Regions from separate parts of the Streptomyces sp. NPDC019937 genome, predicted to be linked through region 2. Evidence: riboswitches for the same ligand, from Rfam matches in the RefSeq annotation. Region 2 holds a riboswitch; each other region holds the start of a gene.

What was found. A riboswitch is a leader RNA that binds a small molecule or an ion and turns the genes downstream of it on or off. The one in region 2 is predicted to bind cyclic di-AMP.
Region 1: linked by a shared signal. The riboswitch ahead of ABZ562_RS08810 (NlpC/P60 family protein) and the one ahead of ABZ562_RS30835 (M23 family metallopeptidase) in region 2 are both predicted to bind cyclic di-AMP.
Region 3: linked by a shared signal. The riboswitch ahead of ABZ562_RS26130 (M23 family metallopeptidase) and the one ahead of ABZ562_RS30835 (M23 family metallopeptidase) in region 2 are both predicted to bind cyclic di-AMP.
Region 4: linked by a shared signal. The riboswitch ahead of ABZ562_RS25485 (transglycosylase family protein) and the one ahead of ABZ562_RS30835 (M23 family metallopeptidase) in region 2 are both predicted to bind cyclic di-AMP.

The regions. Positions count from the first base shown of each region.
Region 1 is NZ_JBEYAL010000007.1:89,543-94,992, forward strand. It holds gene ABZ562_RS08800 (hypothetical protein) at 1-86, shown strand, start outside; gene ABZ562_RS08805 (L,D-transpeptidase) at 247-972, shown strand; gene ABZ562_RS08810 (NlpC/P60 family protein) at 1,047-2,228, opposite strand; cyclic di-AMP (ydaO/yuaA leader) riboswitch at 2,236-2,429, opposite strand; gene pcrA (DNA helicase PcrA) at 2,681-5,188, shown strand; gene ABZ562_RS08820 (M23 family metallopeptidase) at 5,212-5,450, opposite strand, start outside.
Region 2 is NZ_JBEYAL010000036.1:78,572-84,021, forward strand. It holds gene ABZ562_RS30820 (DNA topoisomerase IV subunit A) at 1-161, opposite strand, end outside; gene ABZ562_RS30825 (pitrilysin family protein) at 444-1,811, shown strand; gene ABZ562_RS30830 (pitrilysin family protein) at 1,808-3,217, shown strand; cyclic di-AMP (ydaO/yuaA leader) riboswitch at 3,443-3,605, shown strand; gene ABZ562_RS30835 (M23 family metallopeptidase) at 3,619-4,413, shown strand; gene ABZ562_RS30840 (GntR family transcriptional regulator) at 4,650-5,405, shown strand.
Region 3 is NZ_JBEYAL010000027.1:96,783-102,232, forward strand. It holds gene ABZ562_RS26105 (hypothetical protein) at 1-143, opposite strand, end outside; gene ABZ562_RS26110 (hypothetical protein) at 401-742, opposite strand; gene ABZ562_RS26115 (DUF6227 family protein) at 1,180-1,950, shown strand; gene ABZ562_RS26120 (hypothetical protein) at 2,088-2,444, shown strand; gene ABZ562_RS26125 (PP2C family protein-serine/threonine phosphatase) at 2,619-3,932, shown strand; cyclic di-AMP (ydaO/yuaA leader) riboswitch at 4,207-4,338, shown strand; gene ABZ562_RS26130 (M23 family metallopeptidase) at 4,350-5,450, shown strand, end outside.
Region 4 is NZ_JBEYAL010000026.1:103,530-108,979, reverse strand. It holds gene ABZ562_RS25500 (ATP-binding protein) at 1-40, opposite strand, end outside; gene ABZ562_RS25495 (cytochrome P450) at 663-1,916, shown strand; gene ABZ562_RS25490 (transglycosylase family protein) at 2,029-2,973, shown strand; cyclic di-AMP (ydaO/yuaA leader) riboswitch at 3,228-3,394, shown strand; gene ABZ562_RS25485 (transglycosylase family protein) at 3,401-4,072, shown strand; gene eno (phosphopyruvate hydratase) at 4,187-5,450, shown strand, end outside.

The DNA.
Region 1 (5,450 bases), on a different contig from region 2:
ACGAGGAGAAGGTGGAGCCCGCGCTGTTCGGGACGGTCGGCGCGCTGACGACGGTGAACATCTTCATCGCCGTCCTCTGGACCTGACCCCTGGACCTGACCCCGGCACCCGCCCTCCCTCCCGCGTCGCTGCTGGGCCAACCGGGGGCGGGAAGGGGCGGAATGGGGGAAATCGCACCCGTAAGCGCAACCCGACGCGCTCTTCGACTGTCTTACCCGTCAAGGGCAAGCCCGGAGGGAGCGCGCAATGGGGGTAAAGGCAGGGTTCGGGGCGTGGCGGGCATGGCGCCGCCGTACGGCGGTCGCCTTGGGCATGGCGGGCATGGTGGTGCCGCTGTCCGTCGCACTCGGTACGGCACCGGCGCAGGCGGCGACGTCGTGTACGGCGAGCACCGGTCCGTATCAGAAGCAGGTCGAGCGATTCCTCGGCCGTCCCGTCGACGGCCGGCAGTCCTCGGGGGACTGCCGCGCGACGCGGAGTTTCCAGATCAACCACGGCATCAGCCCGACCATCGGCTACGCGGGCCCCGTCACCTGGGGCGTCATGAAGCTGATCAACGCGCAGCAGGCGGCGGGGCGCAACCCCAACGCGGCGCGCAAGTGCCCCACCAACAAGGGCCGCATCGCCTGCGTCGACCTCACCCGGCAGCTCAGCTGGGTGCAGGACGGTTCGCGGCTGGTGTTCGGGCCGGTGCCGGTGCGTACCGGGCGGGACAAGTACGAGACCCGCACCGGGCTGAAGAAGGTCTACTGGCGGGACATAGACCACTGGTCGACGCTGTACCACGTGGCCATGCCGTACAGCCAGTTCTTCGACGGCGGCCAGGCCTTCCACTCCATCGCCGGAAGCGTATGGTCGCCGCCCGGCTCCCACGGCTGCGTCAACATGCGGTCCGGCGACGCGAAGAAGTACTGGAGCCTGCTGCGGAACGGCGACGACGTGTACGTGTACGGGCGTAAGCCGGGCACGTGATCGCGTGATCACGTGACGCGGAAGCGCCGCGGCTGCCCGATCGCGCATCGGGCAGCCGCGGCGTCTCCTGCCTGTCATGCGGGCCGGACGCTCCCGTAGATCGGCATCTCGGTGATCGGCGCCTTCTTGACCACATCTCCGGGCTTCGGGGCGTGGATCATCATGCCGTTGCCGATGTAGAGGCCGACGTGGCTGATGTCGTCGTAGAAGAAGACGAGATCACCGGGCTTGAGGTCGGAGGTCGAGACGCGCGTACCGGCCTTCACCTGGTCCCACGTGGTGCGCGGCAGCGAGACACCGGCGGTCCTCCAGGCGGCTTGGGTGAGCCCTGAGCAGTCATAGGAGTTGGGGCCGGTCGCGCCCCAGACGTACGGCTTGCCGAGCTGGGACTCCGCGAAGTCGATGGCCTTGGCCGCCTTGGTGCTGTTCGTGGAGGTGGAGGAGCCGCTGCCGGAGCCACTGCCGGAAGAGGAGCTTCCGCTCGACTGCTGCTCCTGCTGCTGCTCCTGCTTCTGCTGGGCCGCGGCCTGCCGCTGCTTCTCGGCCAGCTCGGCCGCCTTGCGCCGGGCCTCCTCGGCCTTCTTCTTCTCGATCGCCGCCAGCCGCGCCTTCTCCTTGGCGGTCAGGCTCGCCAGCAGCCGGCGGGCCTGGGACAGCTTGTCCTGGACGGACTTCTTCTTGGTCTTCAGCTCTTTCTGGGTCTCGGTCAGCGACGCCAGGCTCTTGGCGGCTTCCCCGCGCTCCTTGGCGGCCTTCGCCGCCTGCGTCTGGAAGTCGTCGACGGCTCTCTTCTGCGAACCGGCCATCCGGCTCATCAGATGGGACTGGTCGAAGAGGTCCTGCGGGTCGTTGGAGAACAGCAGGCTCGCGGCGCTCGAGGTCATGCCGCCGTCGCGGTACTGGGCCGCGGCGTAGGTGCCGAGCGTGCGGCGGGCCTCGTTGAGCTTCTCGGTGTTCTCGGCGACATCGGCCAGCAGCCGGTTGACCTTGGTGCGCTGCCGCTCGGAGCGCTCCTTGGCGGCGTTGTAGTGCTGGGTGGCGGATTCCGCCTGGTGGTAGAGCGTGTCCACCTTCTCCTTGACCGCCTCGATCGACTGCGTGGTGCCGGGCTTCGGGTCGCCCGGGGCGGCGTTCGCGGTCTGGGAGAGGAGGGTGACGGAGGCGAGGGCGGCGGTGGTGAATCCGACGGCGGTACGGCGCCCGGTGGAGGCGGCGGCGGTGGGTATTCGGGTCCGCGGCTTGCGGTGCGACGCCAAGGGAGGCGACTCCTTCCGTGGACCGCCTACCGGGTTAGCTGTCGGGTTCGGGCGGTTCGGAAGGTTGCCCTACGGCCGTGCGCGGGCGGCCGGCGCGTCGTGACGCCGTACCGCTGCTCGGGCCGATTCACCCCGGTGTTGCGTTGTGGGTCCCCGGCTCCGGGCGCCTTGCGACGTGGCCGGACTCGGCGGAGGCCGCCCGGGCCGGCGCGGTTCGCCGACGGGTGTACGGGCCGCCTGGGGGAGGACGGTAGCCAACTCGTGGTGCTCCTGTGAAGGCTGGTGGTCGTTTTGCCCGAAACCGTTTCGTGACATCCCTACGCAGTCCATGCGTAGGCTGTCAGTGTGGCGCCTAGGGGGTGCCGTCCGGACCAGGCCGGATCGGCGAGCGTGCGTGCCAGGGCCCGCGAGCCCGGCATGGTCCGGATGGCACCCCCTAAACTCGGTGAGCGATGAGCAGCCTCTTTGACGACAGCTTCCTGGCGGATCTCGGGCCTCCGGGCGAGGAGCCCCCGCCGCCCGAGGATTCCGCGCACCCGGATCCCGCCGGCGGTTCAGGCGGCGAGGACGTGCCGCACCACCTCTTCAGCGGTGCCTTCGACGCGCCGGTGCCGAGCGGGGGGACCAGAGAGGCGTACTACCGGGACGGCGCGGCCCGCCCGGCCGTCGACCCGGCGGCGCTGCTGGAGGGGCTGAACGAGCAGCAGCGGGCCGCCGTGGAGCACACGGGCTCGCCGCTGCTGATCGTCGCGGGGGCCGGGTCCGGCAAGACCCGGGTGCTCACCCACCGCATCGCGTACCTGCTCGGCACCCGCCACGTGCACCCCGGGCAGATCCTCGCCATCACCTTCACCAACAAGGCGGCGGGGGAGATGAAGGAGCGGGTCGAGGAGCTGGTCGGCCCGCGGGCGAACGCGATGTGGGTGATGACGTTCCACAGCGCGTGCGTGCGCATCCTGCGCCGCGAGTCGAAGAAGCTGGGCTTCACCTCATCGTTCTCGATCTACGACGCCGCCGACTCGAAGCGGCTGATGGCGCTGGTGTGCCGGGATCTCGACCTGGACCCGAAGAAGTTCCCGCCGAAGTCGTTCAGCGCCAAGATCTCCAACTTGAAGAACGAGCTGATCGACGAGGAGACCTTCGCGGGGCAGGCGGCGGACGGCTTCGAGAAGACGCTCGCCGAGGCGTACGCGATGTACCAGTCGAGGCTGCGCGAGGCCAACGCCCTCGACTTCGACGACATCATCATGACCACGGTCAATCTGCTCCAGGCGTTCCCGGACGTCGCCGAGCACTACCGCCGCCGCTTCCGGCACGTCCTGGTCGACGAGTACCAGGACACCAACCACGCTCAGTACACGCTGGTGCGCGAGCTGGTGGGCACCGGCACGGATGAGCAGGATGCCGGGGAGCTGTGCGTCGTGGGCGACGCCGACCAGTCGATCTACGCGTTCCGGGGCGCCACGATCCGTAACATCCTCCAGTTCGAGGAGGACTATCCGGACGCGCGGACGATCCTGCTGGAGCAGAACTACCGCTCCACCCAGACCATCCTGAGCGCCGCCAACGCCGTCATCGAGCGCAACGAGAACCGCCGCCCGAAGAACCTGTGGACCGAGGCCGGCACCGGCGCCACCATCACCGGCTACGTCGCCGACACCGAGCACGACGAGGCCCAGTTCGTCGCCGACGAGATCGACCGGCTGACGGACGCGGGGGACGCCAAGGCCGGGGACGTCGCGGTGTTCTACCGCACCAACGCCCAGTCCCGTGTCTTCGAGGAAGTCTTCATCCGGGTCGGGCTGCCGTACAAGGTCGTCGGCGGGGTCCGCTTCTACGAGCGCAAGGAGGTCCGCGACGTCCTCGCGTACCTGCGCGTGCTGGCCAACCCCGAGGACGCCGTACCGCTGCGCCGCATCATGAACGTGCCCAAGCGCGGCATCGGCGACCGCGCCGAAGCGATGATCGACGCGCTCGCGGCGCGCGAGAAGATCACCTTCCCGCAGGCGCTGCGCCGCGTCGACGAGGCGTACGGCATGGCGGCCCGCTCGGCGAACGCGGTCAAGCGGTTCAACGCGCTCATGGAGGAACTGCGGACCATCGTGGAGTCGGGCGCGGGCCCGGCGACCGTCCTGGAGGCCGTGCTGGAGCGCACCGGCTATCTGGCGGAGCTGCAGGCGTCCACCGACCCGCAGGACGAGACCCGTATCGAAAACCTCCAGGAGCTGGCCTCGGTGGCCCTGGAGTTCGAGCAGGACCGGGGCGAGGAGAACCCCGGCACGCTCGCGGACTTCCTGGAGCAGGTCGCGCTCGTCGCCGACTCCGACCAGATCCCCGACGAGGACGAGGAGGGCGCCGGGGTCATCACCCTGATGACGCTCCACACGGCCAAGGGGCTGGAGTTCCCGGTCGTCTTCCTCAGCGGCATGGAGGACGGGGTCTTCCCGCACATGCGCGCGCTCGGCCAGACCAAGGAGCTGGAGGAGGAGCGGCGGCTGGCGTACGTGGGGATCACGCGCGCCCGCGAGCGGCTGTATCTGTCCCGGTCGACGATGCGCAGCGCGTGGGGCCAGCCCGCGTACAACCCGCCGTCCCGCTTCCTGGAGGAGATCCCCGACCAGTACGTGCGGTGGCGGCGCACCGGGCCCGCGACCCCGTCGGCGTCGATGGGCGCCATGTCGGGCTCCGGGGCGGGCTCGGGGCTGTCGTCGGGGTTCTCGTCGTCGCGCTCCCGGGCTGGATCCTCTGTGTCCTCCGCGTCCGGCTTCGCGACGCGGCGGGCCAAGGACCGTCCGGTGGTCTCCCTGGCCATCGGGGACCGGGTGACGCACGACTCGTTCGGGCTCGGCACCGTGGTGGCGGTGAAGGGCACCGGGGACAACGCGGAGGCGACGATCGACTTCGGCGGTGAGAAGCCGAAGCGGCTGCTGCTGCGGTACGCGCCGGTCGAAAAGCTCTAGCTTTAAGGGCGGGGCCGGTCAGGTCAGTTGGGGTCGAGGCCGTGGCTGCGCAGCCACGGCTGCGGATCCACGGCCGCCCCGCCGCCCGGATGCACCTCGAAGTGCAGGTGCGGGCCGGTGGAGTTGCCGGAATTGCCCGAGTAGGCCATGACGTCCCCGGCCTTGACCGTCCCGGAGCGGATCTTGGTGCTGCTGAGGTGGCAGTACCAGGTCTCCGTACCGTCGGGAGCGGTCAATATGACCATGTTGCCGTAGGCGTCGT
Region 2 (5,450 bases):
ACGGGCTTGAGCCCGTCGCGGGCGTCGGGCAGCGCGCGCGAATAGATGACCGAGTAGGCGTACTCGAGGTAGGAGCCCTGCATCTCGTCGACGACGTCGATGTCGAGGATGCGCTCCTCGAAGTCGTCCGGCGGCGGACTCTTCGTGCTGCGGCGGGCCATCGCGCTTGCGGCTCCTTCAACGGCAGAGCGGGATCTGACGCGGACCATTGTGGCCCCGTCCACCGACAACTGTGGAACGGGCCGTCCCGAAGCGACCCCGTGAGCGGCCCCGCGCGGCCCCTCCGCGCCCCGTACCGCCGCCCCGCGAGCAGCATGGGCGCGACCTTGGCCCGACCTTTGCGTGACGGGAACTTCGCCAGATGTCCGTGCGGTTGCATACAGTGACAGAAGCGCTCATCACGCGGTTCGCACGCGCTCCATCACGCGATCGAAGGGACGTACATGCCCATGGGTCACACGGCCACGCAACAGGCCGGCTCCGGCGGCCTGAAAGCGACCGAGCACCGTCTGGCCAACGGCCTGCGGGTGGTGCTCTCCGAGGATCACCTGACCCCGGTCGCCGCGCTCTGCCTCTGGTACGACGTCGGCTCACGCCATGAAGTCAAGGGGCGTACCGGCCTCGCCCACCTCTTCGAGCACCTGATGTTCCAGGGCTCGGCCCAGGTGACGGGGAACGGCCACTTCGAGCTGGTCCAGGGGGCCGGCGGCTCGCTCAACGGCACGACCAGCTTCGAGCGCACCAACTACTTCGAGACGATGCCCGCCCATCAGATCGAGCTGGCGCTGTGGCTGGAGGCGGACCGGATGGGGTCCCTCCTGACCGCGCTGGACGAGGAGAGCCTGGAGAACCAGCGGGACGTCGTCAAGAACGAGCGCCGCCAGCGGTACGACAACGTGCCGTACGGCACGGCCTTCGAGAAGCTCGTCGCCATGGCCTACCCCGAGGGCCACCCGTACCACCACACCCCGATCGGCTCGATGGCCGACCTGGACGCCGCCTCCCTGGAGGACGCCCGGGAGTTCTTCCGCACGTACTACGCGCCGAACAACGCGGTGCTGTCCGTCGTCGGCGACATCGACCCCGAGCAGACGCTCGCCTGGATCGAGAAGTACTTCGGCACCATCCCCTCCCACGAGGGCAAGCGGCCGCCCCGCGACGGCACGCTTCCCGACGTCATCGGCGGGCAGCTGCGCGAGGTCGTGGAGGAGGAGGTCCCGGCCCGCGCCCTGATGGCCGCCTACCGGCTGCCGCACGACGGCACCCGGGAGGCCGACGCCGCCGATCTGGCGCTGACCGTCCTCGGTGGCGGCGAGTCCTCCCGGCTGCACAACCGCCTGGTGCGCCGCGACCGCACGGCCGTCGCCGCCGGGTTCGGCATGCTGCGGCTGTCCGGCGCGCCGTCGCTGGGCTGGCTGGATGTGAAGACCTCCGGCGGGGTCGAGGTGCCCGGCATCGAGGCCGCCGTCGACGAGGAGCTGGCCCGCTTCGCCGAGGAGGGCCCGACGCCGCAGGAGATGGAGCGCGCCCAGGCGCAGATCGAGCGCGAGTGGCTGGACCGGCTGGCCACCGTCGGCGGCCGCGCCGACGAGCTGTGCCGGTTCGCCGTGCTGTTCGGCGACCCGCAGCTGGCCCTGACCGCCGTGCACCGGGTGCTGGACATCACCGCCGAGGAGGTGCGGGCCGTGGCCGCGGCGCGGCTGCGCCCCGACAACCGCGCCGTGCTGGTCTACGAGCCCGTCCAGGGCGCCGAGGACGCAGACGCCGCCGAAGCCGCCGACACCGACGCAGAAGGGGAGGCGGCCCAGTGAGCGACGCCGTCACCGCCACCATGACCTTCCACCCGCAGCCGCAGGGCGGCGCCCCCAGGCCGTGGGCGTTCCCGGCGCCGGAGCGCGCCGAGCTGTCCAACGGGCTCACCGTGCTGCGCTGCCACCGCCCCGGCCAGCAGGTCGTCGCGGTGGAGATCAATCTGGACGCCCCGCTGGACACCGAGCCGGCCGGTCTGGAGGGCGTCGCCACGATCATGGCGCGCGCCCTGTCCGAGGGCACCGACAAGCACACCGCCGAGGAGTTCGCCGCCGAGCTGGAGCGCTGCGGCGCCACCCTGGACGCCCACGCGGACCACCCCGGCGTCCGGGTCTCCCTGGAGGTGCCGGTCTCCCGGCTGCCCAAGGCGCTCGGGCTGCTCGCCGACGCCCTGCGCGCCCCCGCCTTCCCCGACGGCGAGGTCGAGCGGCTGGTGCGCAACCGGCTGGACGAGATCCCGCACGAGCTGGCCAACCCGGCCCGCCGCGCCTCCATGGCCCTGGCCAAGGAGCTGTTCCCGGCCGAGTCGCGGATGTCCCGGCCGCGCCAGGGCACCGAGGAGACCATCGAGGGCATCGACGCCGCGGCGGTGCGGGCCTTCTACGAGGCGCACGTCCGCCCGTCCACCGCGACCGCGGTCATCGTCGGCGACCTGGCCGGGGTCGACCTCGACCGGGCGCTCACCGACACCCTGGGCGCCTGGACCGGCGGCCCCGCCCCGCAGCGGTCGGTCCCGCCGGTCATCGCCGACGACACCGGCCGTGTGGTGATCGTCGACCGGCCCGGCGCGGTCCAGACCCAGCTGCTCATCGGGCGCGTCGGCGCCGACCGGCACGACCGCGTCTGGCCCGCGCAGGTGCTGGGCACCTACTGCCTGGGCGGCACCCTCACCTCCCGTCTGGACCGGGTGCTGCGCGAGGAGAAGGGCTACACCTACGGAGTGCGCGCCTTCGGCCAGGTGCTGCGCTCGACGCCGCCCTCGCCGGCCGGCGGCGGCTCGGCGGGTGCCTCGCTGCTGGCGATCAGCGGTTCGGTGGCCACCGAGGTCACCGGCCCGGCGCTGGAGGACCTGTGGAAGGTGCTGCGGACGCTGAAGGAGGAGGGGCTGACGGACGCCGAGCGCGATGTCGCCGTGCAGAACCTCGTCGGCGTCGCGCCGCTCAAGTACGAGACGGCGGCCGCCGTCGCGGGCACGCTCGCCGACCAGGTCGAGCAGCACCTGCCGGACGACTTCCAGGCGCAGCTGTACGCCCGGCTCGCCGAGGCGGGGACCGTGGAGGCGACCGCGGCGGTCGTGAGCGCCTTCCCGGCCGACCGGCTGGTGACGGTGCTCGTCGGCGACGCCTCGAAGATCGAGGAGCCGGTCAAGGCGCTCGGCATCGGAGAGGTGCGCGTCATCACCGGCTGAACCCCGGCCCGGCCGGCCCGATATGTCCCCGGGTCCGGCGCAACGCACCATCGGCACAAGGACCCTGGCGTCGCACAAGGCGCCGGGGTCCTCCCATATGCCCGATTCGTGGGGTGTTTGGTTTGTGGCGAGAACAACAAAAACCCGTAACCGTTTGGTGATCGAAACGCGGCCCGTTTAGCGTCAGTGCGGCTGTTCGCCGGATACCCGCCGCACCCGCGGCACGGACAGCCATCGCCGAGTCCCATGGTGCGAGTGCCAGGGGAGCCGGGGACCCAAACGTCCCTGGGGTGAATCGGACGCCTTCCCCGGCCGGGGGAGGGGCCCGTAGGAGACCTTCCTGCTCCGAACCCGTCAGCTAACCCGGTAGGCGAGAGGGAAGGAAAGGAGTGCGCCACCACATGGCGTTCACCCGTGCCGCCGGGAAGCACCGACGTCCCCGCCAAGCCGCCGTCCGCACCGGCGCCAACATCGCGGGCATCACCACGGTCGCCTCGGGCGTCGTCGCCGGCATCGCCGGCCCCGCCCTCGCCGCGACCGGCGAGACGCCGTCTCCCCAGGACACCGGTCTCCGTCAGGCGATGGTGATGGGCGACGGTCTCTCCGACCAGATCGACGCGCAGGCCCAGTCCCAGCGGGACGCCGCCGAGACCGCCGCCGCCAAGGCGAAGGCCGAGGCCGTGGCCCGCCAGGAGGCCGCGCGGAAGGCCGAGGCCGCCGCGAAGAAGGCCAAGGCGGAGCGCCAGGCCAAGGAGCGCGCCGCGCGTGAGGAAGAGCGCAAGCGCCTCAACACGTTCGTGTCGCCCATCAGTGGCTCCTACGTCTCCACCGGCTACGAGGCGTCCAGCGGCCTGTGGTCCTCCGGCAGCCACACCGGGATCGACTTCCACGCCTCCACCGGCACCTCGGTGCACTCGGTGGGCTCCGGTGAGATCGTCGAGGCGGGTTGGGGCGGCTCGTACGGCAACAACGTCGTCATCAAGATGAACGACGGCACCTACACCCAGTACGGCCACCTCTCGTCGATCGGCGTCTCGGTCGGCCAGAAGGTCACCCCCGGCCAGCAGATCGGCCTGTCCGGCGCCACCGGCAACGTCACCGGCCCGCACCTGCACTTCGAGGCCCGCACCACCGCGGAGTACGGCTCGGACATGGACCCGCTGTCGTACCTGCGCTCGCACGGCGTCAATCTCTGACGCACCGCCGCTCTGTCGAAAGGCCCCGTCCGCCCCGGGCGGGGCCTTCGGCATGCCGTCGCCGCCGTGACCGGCACCGTGACCGCCGCCGTGACCGTCGCGGTGACCAAAAAATAACCCCGAATTGACTTTGCCCATCGGAAATCCCGGCGGCTTCGAATAGAGTCGCTGAATGCGCGTCAATGGGATGCGTTTCGCGGCGGTTGAGGCGGAGGTTCGACAATGCGGGACCGGAAGTGAACGGGGATACGGCCGCCGTCCAGGGCGGTCGCCGGATTTCGGCACACGCGGTGTGCGCGGCGATCCGTGACGACATCATCTCCGGTACCTATCCGCCCGGCGCCCGGCTGGCCGAGGAACTGCTCGCCCGGCGCTACGGGGTCTCCCGGGTGCCCGTCCGCGAGGCGCTGCGCACCCTGGAGTCCGAGGGCTTCGTCACCACCCGGCGGCATGCGGGCGCGTGCGTCGCGCAGCCGTCCGAGAAGGAGGCGGCCGACCTCCTGGACATCCGGGCCCTGCTGGAGCCGCTGGGCGCCGCCAGGGCCGCCCAGCGCCGCACCGAGGCGCACGTGAAGGTGCTGCGCGGTCTGGTGCGGCTCGGTCAGGAGCGGGCGCGGCACGGCCGGCTGGGCGAGCTGCGCGCGCTGGGCGACTGGTTCCACGAGACGCTCGCCCAGGCGTCCGGCAGTCCGAGCATGACGGGCCTGCTGGTGCAGCTGCGGCGCAAGACGGCGTGGGTGTACGCGGTGGATCCGGCCCGTGTGCAGGCCGGGCCGGGGGCGGCCGGGGCCGTGGACCTCTCGGTGCGCGCCGTGGAGTCCTGGGCCGAGCACGGGGCGATCGTGGACGCGGTCGCGCGCGGCGACGCCGACCGGGCGCGGGCGCTGGCCGCCGCGCACACCGAGCGCTCGCTGTCCGAATACCGAGTGCGAAAGGAATCCCCGGTGAGAACTTCGAAACATTCCGTAAACACGGTGGGCGGCCGGAATTAACAGCCGCCCGGTATAAGACTGAGCGGAATTCCCGGCGCAGAAAAA
Region 3 (5,450 bases), on a different contig from region 2:
CCGGTGATCTCGATGGTGCCGATGAGAGAGTTGGTGTCACAGCGATTCTGCTGGACTCCGCCGCCCAGCGGGAGGGTCGATGGGCCGGTGCCGCTTTCGGCGGCGTCGGCGGCACCCGCACTACCGATGACCAGTGCGCCCATGGCCGCTACGAGAAGCGCCGTTCTTTTTCCCATGTGCATCTAAGAGCCTCCAAGTGATTTTTCCCCGATATCAGCGAACACCTGGTGAACGACGCCGACCAGCTGAGGCTCCCGGGAACCGCTGTCGCCGTACCCGAATGGCGCAGTAAACACATCGAGCACCGACGTGCATTCATGCGACGGCGGCCCTGGAAGCGTGCTTCCAGGGCCGCCGTTTCAACGGGAACACCGCGAGGCGTTCAGCGTCGAGATCAACGTCACGGGGTGACCGCGATGTTGTTGCAGTGGCTGCCGATGTTGATGTCGCCGGTGGGCGCCGCCGCGGGCAGGGTGGTGATCGGGCCGGTGGCGGTGTCGCAGTCGTTGCCCTGGTAGGCCGCACCGTAGTTGCTGAAGTTGGTGCAGTCGGCGCCGACGTTGAGGTCGCCCGACGGCCCGGTCACGGCGCCGGTGGTGATGGCGCTGGTGGCGGTGTCACACGCGTTGCTCTGAATGCCGCCCGGGTCGCCGTAGGTGTGGGCGCTCGCGACAGTGGCGCCCGCCAGGACCAGGGCGCCGGCTGCGGCGGTCAGAAGCGCTGACTTCTTGCCGATGTTCACTAAATCCTCCGTGTGGTTCTTCCGCGGATTCACGGACGCCTCACTCAACGAAAGCAATCGGAGAAGGCACTGGGCGGGCGCCGCACTTCACCCGTCTGGCATACGCGCGCCGTCCCTCATATGAAAGGCATTCAGGCGGCCGGTCGCTGCGGCGCCTTTATGGAGAATTCCCGGGGAAGGGGTCCGCCGCACCCGGGGCGCCCGGAACCGGCCCGGCGCGGGGCATGGGCGGTGTCCCTCCGTTGGCGGCCGGGTATCCGGAACATGACATTCCGGATTGTTCGGCCCGCCGAACGAGTGATACATCCTGGCTCCACGGCGCAGGTGTGAGTGAGGCACAAGTCCGACCGACTGCTTCGCGCAACCACAGGCGCGGCGCGTGTTCGCGCCGCTACGCTAAGTGCGCGAGGGAGTCACCCGGGGGCGGGAGGAGAGACGTGGGGCACTCAGGAGCGGGGGGAACCCCCGCCGAGCTGATGGATGGGCTGTTGGCCCGTGCGCAGAACGGCTTCGAGATCGGCGAGGCGGTGCTGAGCCGGGCGCGGAGCGCCCTGATGCACCAGTCCGAGCTGCGTTCCTGCCGGCAGTGCAACGAGCCGTCAGGTCCGCGCGGGTATACGACGTACCGGCATGTCTTCCTGCTGCCCGACGGCAGCAGCCTGCTGCTGTGGGAGCTGGAGCACAACACCGGCCCGGACGACCGCCCGCTGTTCGAGCTGTACGCGGGCGAGGACGCCCTGGAGCTCGCCGAGCGCCGCGTCCACCGGTGCATCGGCGGTGCCCGCTGGGAGGAGCTGGACGGGTTACCGCTGTGGCTGCCGGACCAGATGCTCCAGGCCGCCGAGCCCCCGGGCGCCCAGCGCGCGTATGTCGCCGACGACTCGGCCGACCACGCCCGCCGCGTGCTGCGCCGCGCGGAGAACCCGGACCGGCCGGGGGAGGAGACCGAGCGGCTGCTGGCGACCGCGTTCGCCCATGACATCGCGTTGGCCCCCAAGCCGCGCCGCCGCTCCGGCGGCCCCGACGCCACCTGGTGCCGTTTCTACGAGCACGCCTTCCTGCTCGCCGGCGGGGACGAGATCGTGCTGTGGGAGCTGGAGCACAACCTCACCCGGGACGGGCGACTGGTGTGCGAGGTGTACCTCGACGAGGTGTCGGCGGAGCTGGCGGCCGACCGCCACGCCCGTGCCCTCGGCGTCGATCTCTGAATACTCTTACTCCGGAATGATCCGACAGTGGGCCCATCGGGTGAAGTACGTGCGCGCCTCCCCGATGTCGCGGATGTCCTTTCGTTGAATCGCAACGTGTGGTTTTCCGCGGATTCGGCTCTTCTGGAGGAAATCTCGTGAACATCGGAAAGAAGGTTGCTGTCCTGACCGTGGCGGCAGGCGCCCTGGTCCTGGGGAGCGCGGGTGGAGCGTCCGCCCACGGTTACGGTGGCTTCGACCCCTTCGGGACGATCCAGACCAACTCGTGCGACACGGCCATCGGCCCCGTCGTCAACACCGCCGTGGGCGCCACCACGGGTGACATCTCGTTCGCCAGCGACTGCGTCAACTACACCAACGGCACCGCAGCCGTGCAGTCCAACAAGTGCGACACCTCCACCGGCCTCATCACCAATGTCGGCGGTCTCGCCGGCTCGGGTGACATCACCGGTGGCAGCAAGTGCACCAATATCGCCCTCGGCAACGGCGGCTGACGCTCACCAAGCCCTGGCGGATGCCACGGCTCACCCCTGCGGCCCCGGATGCCTGCCATCCGGGGCCGCTCGGCGTCCGGGCGCCCACGGTCCCGCACGGCGCTTCCGGCCCACCCGCATGGCCGCCATCGGCTCGCACCGCGCCCCGGCGCCCGGGAGCCTGGTGGCGGGGTCATGGTCCAGGGACGGCGGGAGAAGCCGGTGGCGCGGGTGCGAGGGAGCAGGGCTCGTACGGGCGCCCGTAGGCCCGCCCGTACGCCCCTCCGTACGGCCGCCCGTACGCCCGCCGCCGAGTCCCGGGGCGCGGCCGCCGGGCTCGTCACCGCCGAGGAGGCCGTCGAGGCCTCGGCGGGGCGCAGGCCGATCCGCTGGACCCCCGCCATCCTCCTGCTCGGCGGCGTCGCCTTCGACCTCGCCGCCCCGGCCCCGTACACCGCCTCCCCCTTCTTCGCCGCGGCCCCGCTCGTCGCCGCCTCCCTCTTCCCGCTGCGGCAGACCGTCGCCACCACGGCCCTCGCCCTCATCGCCGTATGTCTGCTGGCGGAGCTGCACGGCGTGAAGGACCCGGCCCAGGCCGCGACCGAGATCGCCACGGTGGCCACCGTCGCCCTGCTCGCGCTCGTGATCAACCGCGTCGTCCGCCGCGGCGACCGTCGGCTGGCCTCGGCGCGCGGCATCGCGGAGGCGGCGCAGCGGGCCGTGCTGCCCGTACCGCCCGCCCGCATCGCCGGGCTGGACGTCGCGGCGCGCTATGTGGCGGCCGAGCGGTACGCGGCGATCGGCGGCGACCTGTACGCGGTGCAGGACACCCCGCACGGTGTACGGCTGATCGTCGGGGACGTGCGCGGCAAGGGGCTGCAGGCCGTGGAGGTCGTCGCGGTCCTCATCGGCGCCTTCCGGGAGGCGGCCGAGCAGGAGACGACGCTGGAGGGGCTGGCGGGACGGCTGGAGCGGGCACTGCGGCGCGAGGGCGCCCGGCAGCGGGCCGAGCTGGAGTCGTTCGAGGGGTTCACCACCGCGGTCCTCGGCGAGATCCCGCGCGGCGACTCCACCCTCCGCCTCATCAATCGCGGCCACCCCCCGCCGCTGCTGCTGCCCGGCGACGGCGAGGTGCGACCCCTGGAGCCGGAGACGGCCGCGCTGCCGCTGGGGATGGGTGAACTGGGCGCGTGGCCGGACCGGGTGACGGAGCTGCGGTTCCCCGAGGACGCGACGCTGCTGCTGTTCACGGACGGGGTGACCGAGGCCCGCGACCGGCACGGCGCGTTCTACGTCCCCGAGGAGCGGCTGCGCGGCCGCCGCTTCCCCGGGCCGGGCGGGCTGCTCGACGCGCTGGTGGAGGACGTCGCGCGGCACACGGGCGGGGAGACCTCGGACGACATGGCCCTCCTCGCGCTCCGGCGCCCGCCCGGACCGAACGGAACGGTCCCGCCCGGACCGAACGGAACGACGGCGCCCGCTACGGACACGGACCGTAGTCGACGGTAACGCGTACGCATAACGATTGACGCACGATCAGCTCTCCGGAGGTTTTTACCATCCCTTTTCAACCGGGGTGATACGCCCCCACTTGTCCCCCGATGCTTACTAAGTTCATCCCAAAGCTGCGCGGATTCTTCAGAAGAGCTTGGAATCATGTCGCGCTCTCTATTAACGTTCGATAACGCAGCGCGGTCGACACAGCCGTCGCAGAGGCGGCACCGTGCGCCGTCGCCGAATCCCGTACGTGCAGTGACAGCACCACCAGCAGCACCACGCACCACGGCGGTAGCAGCCGCAGCACCAGGGAACCGGGGAACCACCACCTTGGGGTGAATCGGGTCGACCTGACCCGTAGGAGACCTTCCTGCTCCGAACCCGTCAGCTAACCCGGTAGGCGAGAGGGAAGGAAAGGAGTGCGCCCCGGTGGCGTCCAACAGGTCCGTACTGGACGAAGCCCCGTACCGATCGTCCGGTACCGGCATCGGCACCGCGACCGCGTACGGAGTCGGCTTCGACGCCGGAGCCGGCGCCCGGCCCGCGATCGGCCTCGGCGCCGAAGGGGATGATCCCTCCGGCGCCAAAGAAGCCGTCTGGGACGAGTGGAACCCGACGGAGGAATCCATCGCCCCGCTGCGCGGCAAGCACCGCGTCGTCAAGCAGCGCGGCGGGACCATGGCCCGCAGCGGCGCCGTCCTCGGCGTCGGCGTCATCGCGGCGGTCGGCGCGGGCGGCATGGCGAGCGCCAAGGACCGGCCCGCCGTACCGATCTCCATGCCGGACCTCGCCCACGTCGCCGACGAGGTCAAGGCCCAACTGCCCGCCGCCGAGGACCTGCCCGGCATCGGCTCCCTGATGGCGGACGACCAGGGCTCCTCCCAGCCCGCCGCGGCCACCCTCACCACCAGCGCCACCGACTCGGGCGAGGCGCTGCGCACCCGCATCCTGCGGCAGGCCGAGAGCCAGCAGACCGCCGCGGACGACGACCGGCGCGAGGCCGCCGCGCGGGCCGCCGCCAAGGCCGCCGCCGACGACGCGGCCAAGGCCGCCGCCAAGGCCCGCGACCTGGCCGAGCAGAAGAAGGCCGAGGCCGCCGCCAAGAAGAAGGCCGCCGAGGCGAAGGAGAAGGCGGAGGCCGAGAAGGAGGCCGCGGCCAAGGCCGCCGCCGACCGCCCCGCCAAGACGTCCACGTCCCTCGGGCTCACCCTCCCCGTCGCCTCGTACACCCTGACCGCGGGCTTCGGCCAGGCCGGCGACCTGTGGTCTGCCGACCACACCGGCCAGGACTTCGCCGCCCCGACCGGCACCCCGGTCAAGGCGGTGGGCGGCGGCACCATCACCCAGGCGGGCTGGGCCGGTTCGTACGGCTACCGCATCGTGCTCAAGCTCGATGACGGCACCGAGATCTGGTACTGCCACCTGTCGTCCATGGTCGTCACCTCGGGCAAGGTGTCCTCGGGTGAGACCATCGGCCGCGTCGGCGCCACGGGTAACGTGACCGGACCCCACCTCCACCTGGAGGTGCGG
Region 4 (5,450 bases), on a different contig from region 2:
TCAGGGCCCAGAGCGCAGGATCCTGTATGTAATGCGTCATAAGACTCTCTTTAAACGACTAGACCGCCAGGGACTGAAGGGGTGTGCTGCGTGAATAAGAATCCGGGGGTTTCGGAGGGGCGGCGGTAAGTCAGCGCCCGTACGGCGTCCGAGGGGACGCGGCGCACCGCACTCGTCCTGCCGCGGGCAGCGCACGGGCTCGGGTGCGCCGGTACGGCCCCATATGCCCAACTCGCGGCATAGTGCTCCTCGGAAGTGGTAACCCTCTCGGCTGATTCACCGGATCGCCGTGTGTCTTACGGGCCCTTGGCTCGCCTGGCAAGCGCGGTGATCGTATCACCAGGGTCAGGAGGCCCCGTGCATGTGCCGGTGTCTCATTCAACCACCTGACAGTGTTTCAGCCACCCCCGCATTTTGCCTCATTGGTCGACGTCAGCGCGTGTTCCGCGGGTCCGGGTGAGGTTCGCCGCCGACTGCTCCGGGCGGTGGTTCCAGCCATCAGATATCGGGCATTCACCGCGCGCTGTGAGCGCATTGTGGAGGGTGTGTGGAGATGGTCGTCGAATTGCATCGACATTAATTGTCTTTACTTTCGCGTTACGGATTTACTTCCGATAAGCGGCGTATCGGAATCCGCGGGCCGCGGCCGGTATCGTCGGGACGTGTCCGATCAGCCGTGCCCCGCCTCCGCTCCCACCCTCTTCACCTGGGAGTTCGCCACCGATCCCTACCCCGCGTACGCCTGGCTACGCGAGCACGCCCCGGTGCATCGGACCACGCTGCCCAGCGGGGTCGAGGCCTGGCTGGTGACCCGCTACGCCGACGCCCGGCAGACCCTCGCCGACGCGCGGCTGTCGAAGAACCCCCAGCGGCACAGTGAATCCGCTCACGCCCGGGGCAAGGTGGGCATCCCCGGCGAGCAGCGCGCGGATCTGATGACGCATCTGCTCAATATCGATCCCCCCGACCACACCCGGCTGCGGCGGCTGGTGTCCAAGGCGTTCACCCCGCGCCGCGTCGCCGCCTTCGCCCCGCGGGTGCGCGAGTTGACCGACGACCTCATCGACGCCTTCGCGGCCCGGGGGGAGGCGGACCTCATCCACGAGTTCGCCTTTCCTCTCCCCATCTACGCGATCTGCGATCTGCTCGGCGTCCCCCGGGAGGACCAGGACGACTTCCGGGACTGGGCCGGAACGATGATCCGGCACGGCGGGGGCCCGCGCGGCGGAGTGGCCCGCGCGGTGAAGCGGATCCGCGCGTACCTGGCCGAGCTGATCCACCGTAAGCGCGCCGCCCTCGGCGACGACCTGATCTCCGATCTGATCCGGGCCAGCGACCACGGCGACCACCTCACCGAGAACGAGGCCGCGGCGATGGCCTTCATCCTTCTCTTCGCGGGCTTCGAGACCACCGTCAATCTGATCGGCAACGGCCTCTACGCGCTGCTGCGCAACCCCGGGCAGCGGGCCCGGCTGCAACGACACCTGGAAGAAGCGGAAGAAGGGGACGAGGGGCTGCTCGCCACCGGCGTCGAGGAACTGCTCCGCTACGACGGCCCGGTGGAGATGGCCACCTGGCGGTTCGCCACCGAGCCGGTCACCATCGGCGGGCAGCACATCGCCGAGGGCGAGCCGGTGCTGGTGGTGCTCGCCGCCGCCGACCGCGACCCCGAGCGCTTCGCCGACCCCGACGTCCTCGATCTGGCCCGCACCGACAACCAGCACCTCGGCTACGGCCACGGCATCCACTACTGCCTGGGCGCCCCGCTGGCCCGCCTGGAGGCACAGACCGCGCTCGCCACCCTGCTGCGCCGGATCCCCGACCTCCAACTGGCGGCGGATCCGGAGGACCTGCGCTGGCGCGGCGGACTCATCATGCGCGGGCTGCGCACCCTCCCGGTGACCTGGGGGAAGTGACTGCCGGTCAGGCGCGTGACCGCGGCGTGACCTGGGATACACCGGCTTGTGATGATCGTGTGACGTCGCTATGTTCAACCGGCAAACGACCCCCACACGAGAGGCGATTCGCATGCTTTCCGGGAACGGACGTCACCGCCGCCCCCGCCAGGCTCCGGCCATCGTCGTCGCGGCGGGGGTGACCGGCGCGAGCATCGCCATCCCGCTCCTCGGAGCGACCGGCGCCCAGGCCGCCCCGGCCTCCACCTGGGACCGGGTCGCCGAGTGCGAGAGCGCCGGGATGTGGAGCGCCAACGAGGGCAACGGCTTCTACGGCGGTCTCCAGCTGACCCTCGACATGTGGAAGAAGTACGGCGGCACCGACTACGCCCCGCGCCCCGACCTCGCCAGCCGCTCCCAGCAGATAGCCGTCGCCGAGGCGATACTCGGCGACCGCGGCCCGGACGCCTGGCCCAGCTGCGCGCTCAACGCCGAGCTGACCGACGACGGCGACGCCCCGGATGTGAACCCGGGCAGCACGGCGCGCCCCTCCCAGCAGCCCCCGCAGCGTGGCGACTCGGGCCGGGACGCCGGAGAGCCGGAGCGGCCCCACCTCTCCAAGGCCCCCGACGGGCTGGACGACGACGCGCCCTCCCCGTCCCCTTCTACTGACGCGCCGGACCCCTCGCCGTCCCCGTCCTCTTCTTCGTCTCCCTCCTCCGACGAGGACGAGGGCGAGGACGCCTCCGAAGGACCCGCCACGACCCCGACGCCCCCCTCCGCGGACGCCTCGGATGCGTCCGGCGCCTCCACGCCCTCCGGCAAGCACCGGGGCGAGCCGGAGAGGGACGCGCGACCGGGCGACCGTGCCTCGCGTGGCGGAGCGCATCGTGCCGAAAACCCCACGGATGGCGGCTACACGGTGCGTCCGGGTGACAACCTTTCAGCAATCGCCGAAAAGCAGGAATTGGGCGGCGACTGGCGGCAGATCTACGAAGGCAACGAGAACCTCATCGGAACCGACCCGGATCTCATCCTCCCTGGTCAGCGACTTGACCTGACTGTCAGGGGCCAGTAGTTCGGGGTGATTTGCCCGATCTGGCGCCGGTGAGACATACCTCTCGTCACATTTTCCGGGCCGTCCCTGGTGTCCGGTCTCTCCGCACCCGGCCCCACCTGCGCCGATGTGGCCCGAGTGAGATCGATAACAGCCCTCTTCGCTGCGATAAGGGTGTTTGAACGTTTCCCGCACGTGTGTTTAACGTCTTTCCGCTCGCCACCGCGAGCACCGTCGACCGTCACGCCGAGTCCTGCCGGCGGTCGTCCGGTACCGACGCGCCAGCGCCGAAGGCAGGAGCGGGGGACCCAAGGTAAGTGCCGCGAGGCCGGCGAAACCGGCCGAACGGCTAGGGGTGAAGCCCGGTGCGAACCCCGCACCGGGCCGGGCAACTCACGCCCGAACCCGACAGCTCACCTCGTAGGCGTCGGTGAGGAAACGAACGAACATGTCCAACGCTCAGGGCAAGCACCGTCGTCCTTCCAAGGCCACCCGCATCACCGCGCTCGTCGGCCTCGCCGGAGCCGCCGTGGCCACTCCGCTCATCGGTGCGACGTCCGCCTCTGCCGCCACCAGCTCCCAGTGGGACCAGGTCGCGCAGTGCGAGTCCGGCGGCAACTGGTCGATCAACACCGGCAACGGGTACTACGGCGGCCTGCAGTTCTCCTCCTCCACCTGGGCCGCCTACGGCGGTACCGCGTTCGCACCGACCGCCGACAAGGCGGGCAAGTCCCAGCAGATCCAGGTGGCCGAGAAGGTCCTCGCCAGCCAGGGCAAGGGCGCCTGGCCGGTCTGTGGCAAGGGCCTGACCAGCGGCGGCGCCCCCGCCCCCGCGCCGTCCGCGCCGCAGCAGAGCCAGTCCGACTCCACGCAGCCGGCCCCGTCCGCCAAGCCGAAGGCCGCGCCGCGCAGCGCGCCCGAGCACGCCGCGCGCTCCGAGGCCCGTGGCCCGGTCAAGAAGGGCGACGGCGAGTACAAGGTCAAGTCCGGTGACACCCTCGGCAAGATCGCCAAGACGGAGGACGTCAAGGGCGGCTGGAAGAAGCTCTTCGAGCTGAACAAGAACGTCGTCCAGCAGGCCGACCTGATCTTCCCCGGCCAGCAGCTCCACCTCAGCTGAGCCGCACCACCGTAGTCAACGAGCCCCGGCGGGGTGCGCCGCCCCCACGGTGCACCCCGCCGGGGCTTCGGTGCGGTTAGGCTCATGCTGCTACCGAAGACCCATACGAAGGAGATCCTCGTGCCGTCCATCGACGTCGTCGTAGCTCGCGAGATCCTCGACTCGCGAGGCAACCCCACGGTCGAGGTCGAGGTCGGCCTCGACGACGGCAGCACCGGCCGTGCCGCCGTCCCGTCCGGCGCCTCCACGGGCGCCTTCGAGGCCCTCGAGCTCCGTGACGGCGACAAGAACCGCTACGGCGGCAAGGGCGTGGAGAAGGCCGTCCTCGCCGTCATCGAGCAGATCGGCCCCGAGCTGGTCGGTTACGACGCCACCGAGCAGCGCCTGATCGACCAGGCGATGTTCGACCTGGATGCCACCCCGGACAAGTCCTCGCTCGGCGCCAACGCCATCCTCGGCGTCTCCCTCGCCGTGGCGCACGCCGCCTCCGAGGCGTCCGACCTGCCCCTCTTCCGTTACCTCGGCGGTCCGAACGCGCATCTGCTGCCGGTCCCGATGATGAACATCCTGAACGGCGGCTCGCACGCCGACTCCAATGTGGACATCCAGGAGTTCATGATCGCGCCGGTCGGCGCCGAGTCCTTCTCCGAGGCCCTGCGCTGGGGTGCCGAGGTCTACCACACCCTGAAGGGCGTGCTGAAGGAGCGGGGCCTGTCCACCGGCCTCGGCGACGAGGGCGGCTTCGCGCCGAACCTCGACTCCAACCGGGACGCCCTGGACCTGATCGTCGAGGCCATCAAGAAGGCCGGCTACCAGCCGGGCCAGGACATCGCGCTCGCGCTCGACGTCGCCGCCTCCGAGTTCCACAAGGACGGCGTCTACCAGTTCGAGGGCAAGGACCGCACCGCGTCCGAGATGACCGCGTACTACGCCGAGCTGGTCGAGGCGTACCCGCTGGTCTCCATCGAGGACCCGCTGAACGAGGAGGACTGGGACGGCTGGAAGACGATCACCGAGCAGCTGGGTGACAAGGTCCAGCTGGTCGGCGACGACCTCTTCGTCACCAACCCCGAGCGGCTGGCCCGCGGCATCGAGAACGACACCGCGAACGCCCTGCTGGTCAAGGTCAACCAGATCGGCTCGCTCACCGAGACCCTCGACGCCGTCGAGCTGGCCCAGCGCAGCGGCTTCAAGTGCATGATGTCGCACCGCTCCGGTGAGACCGAGGACGTCACCATCGCCGACCTGGCCGTCGCCACCAACTGCGGCCAGATCAAGACCGGCGCCCCGGCCCGCTCCGAGCGGGTGGCCAAGTACAACCAGCTGCTGCGCATCGAGGAGATCCTGGACGACGCCGCGGTGTACGCGGGCCGCTCCG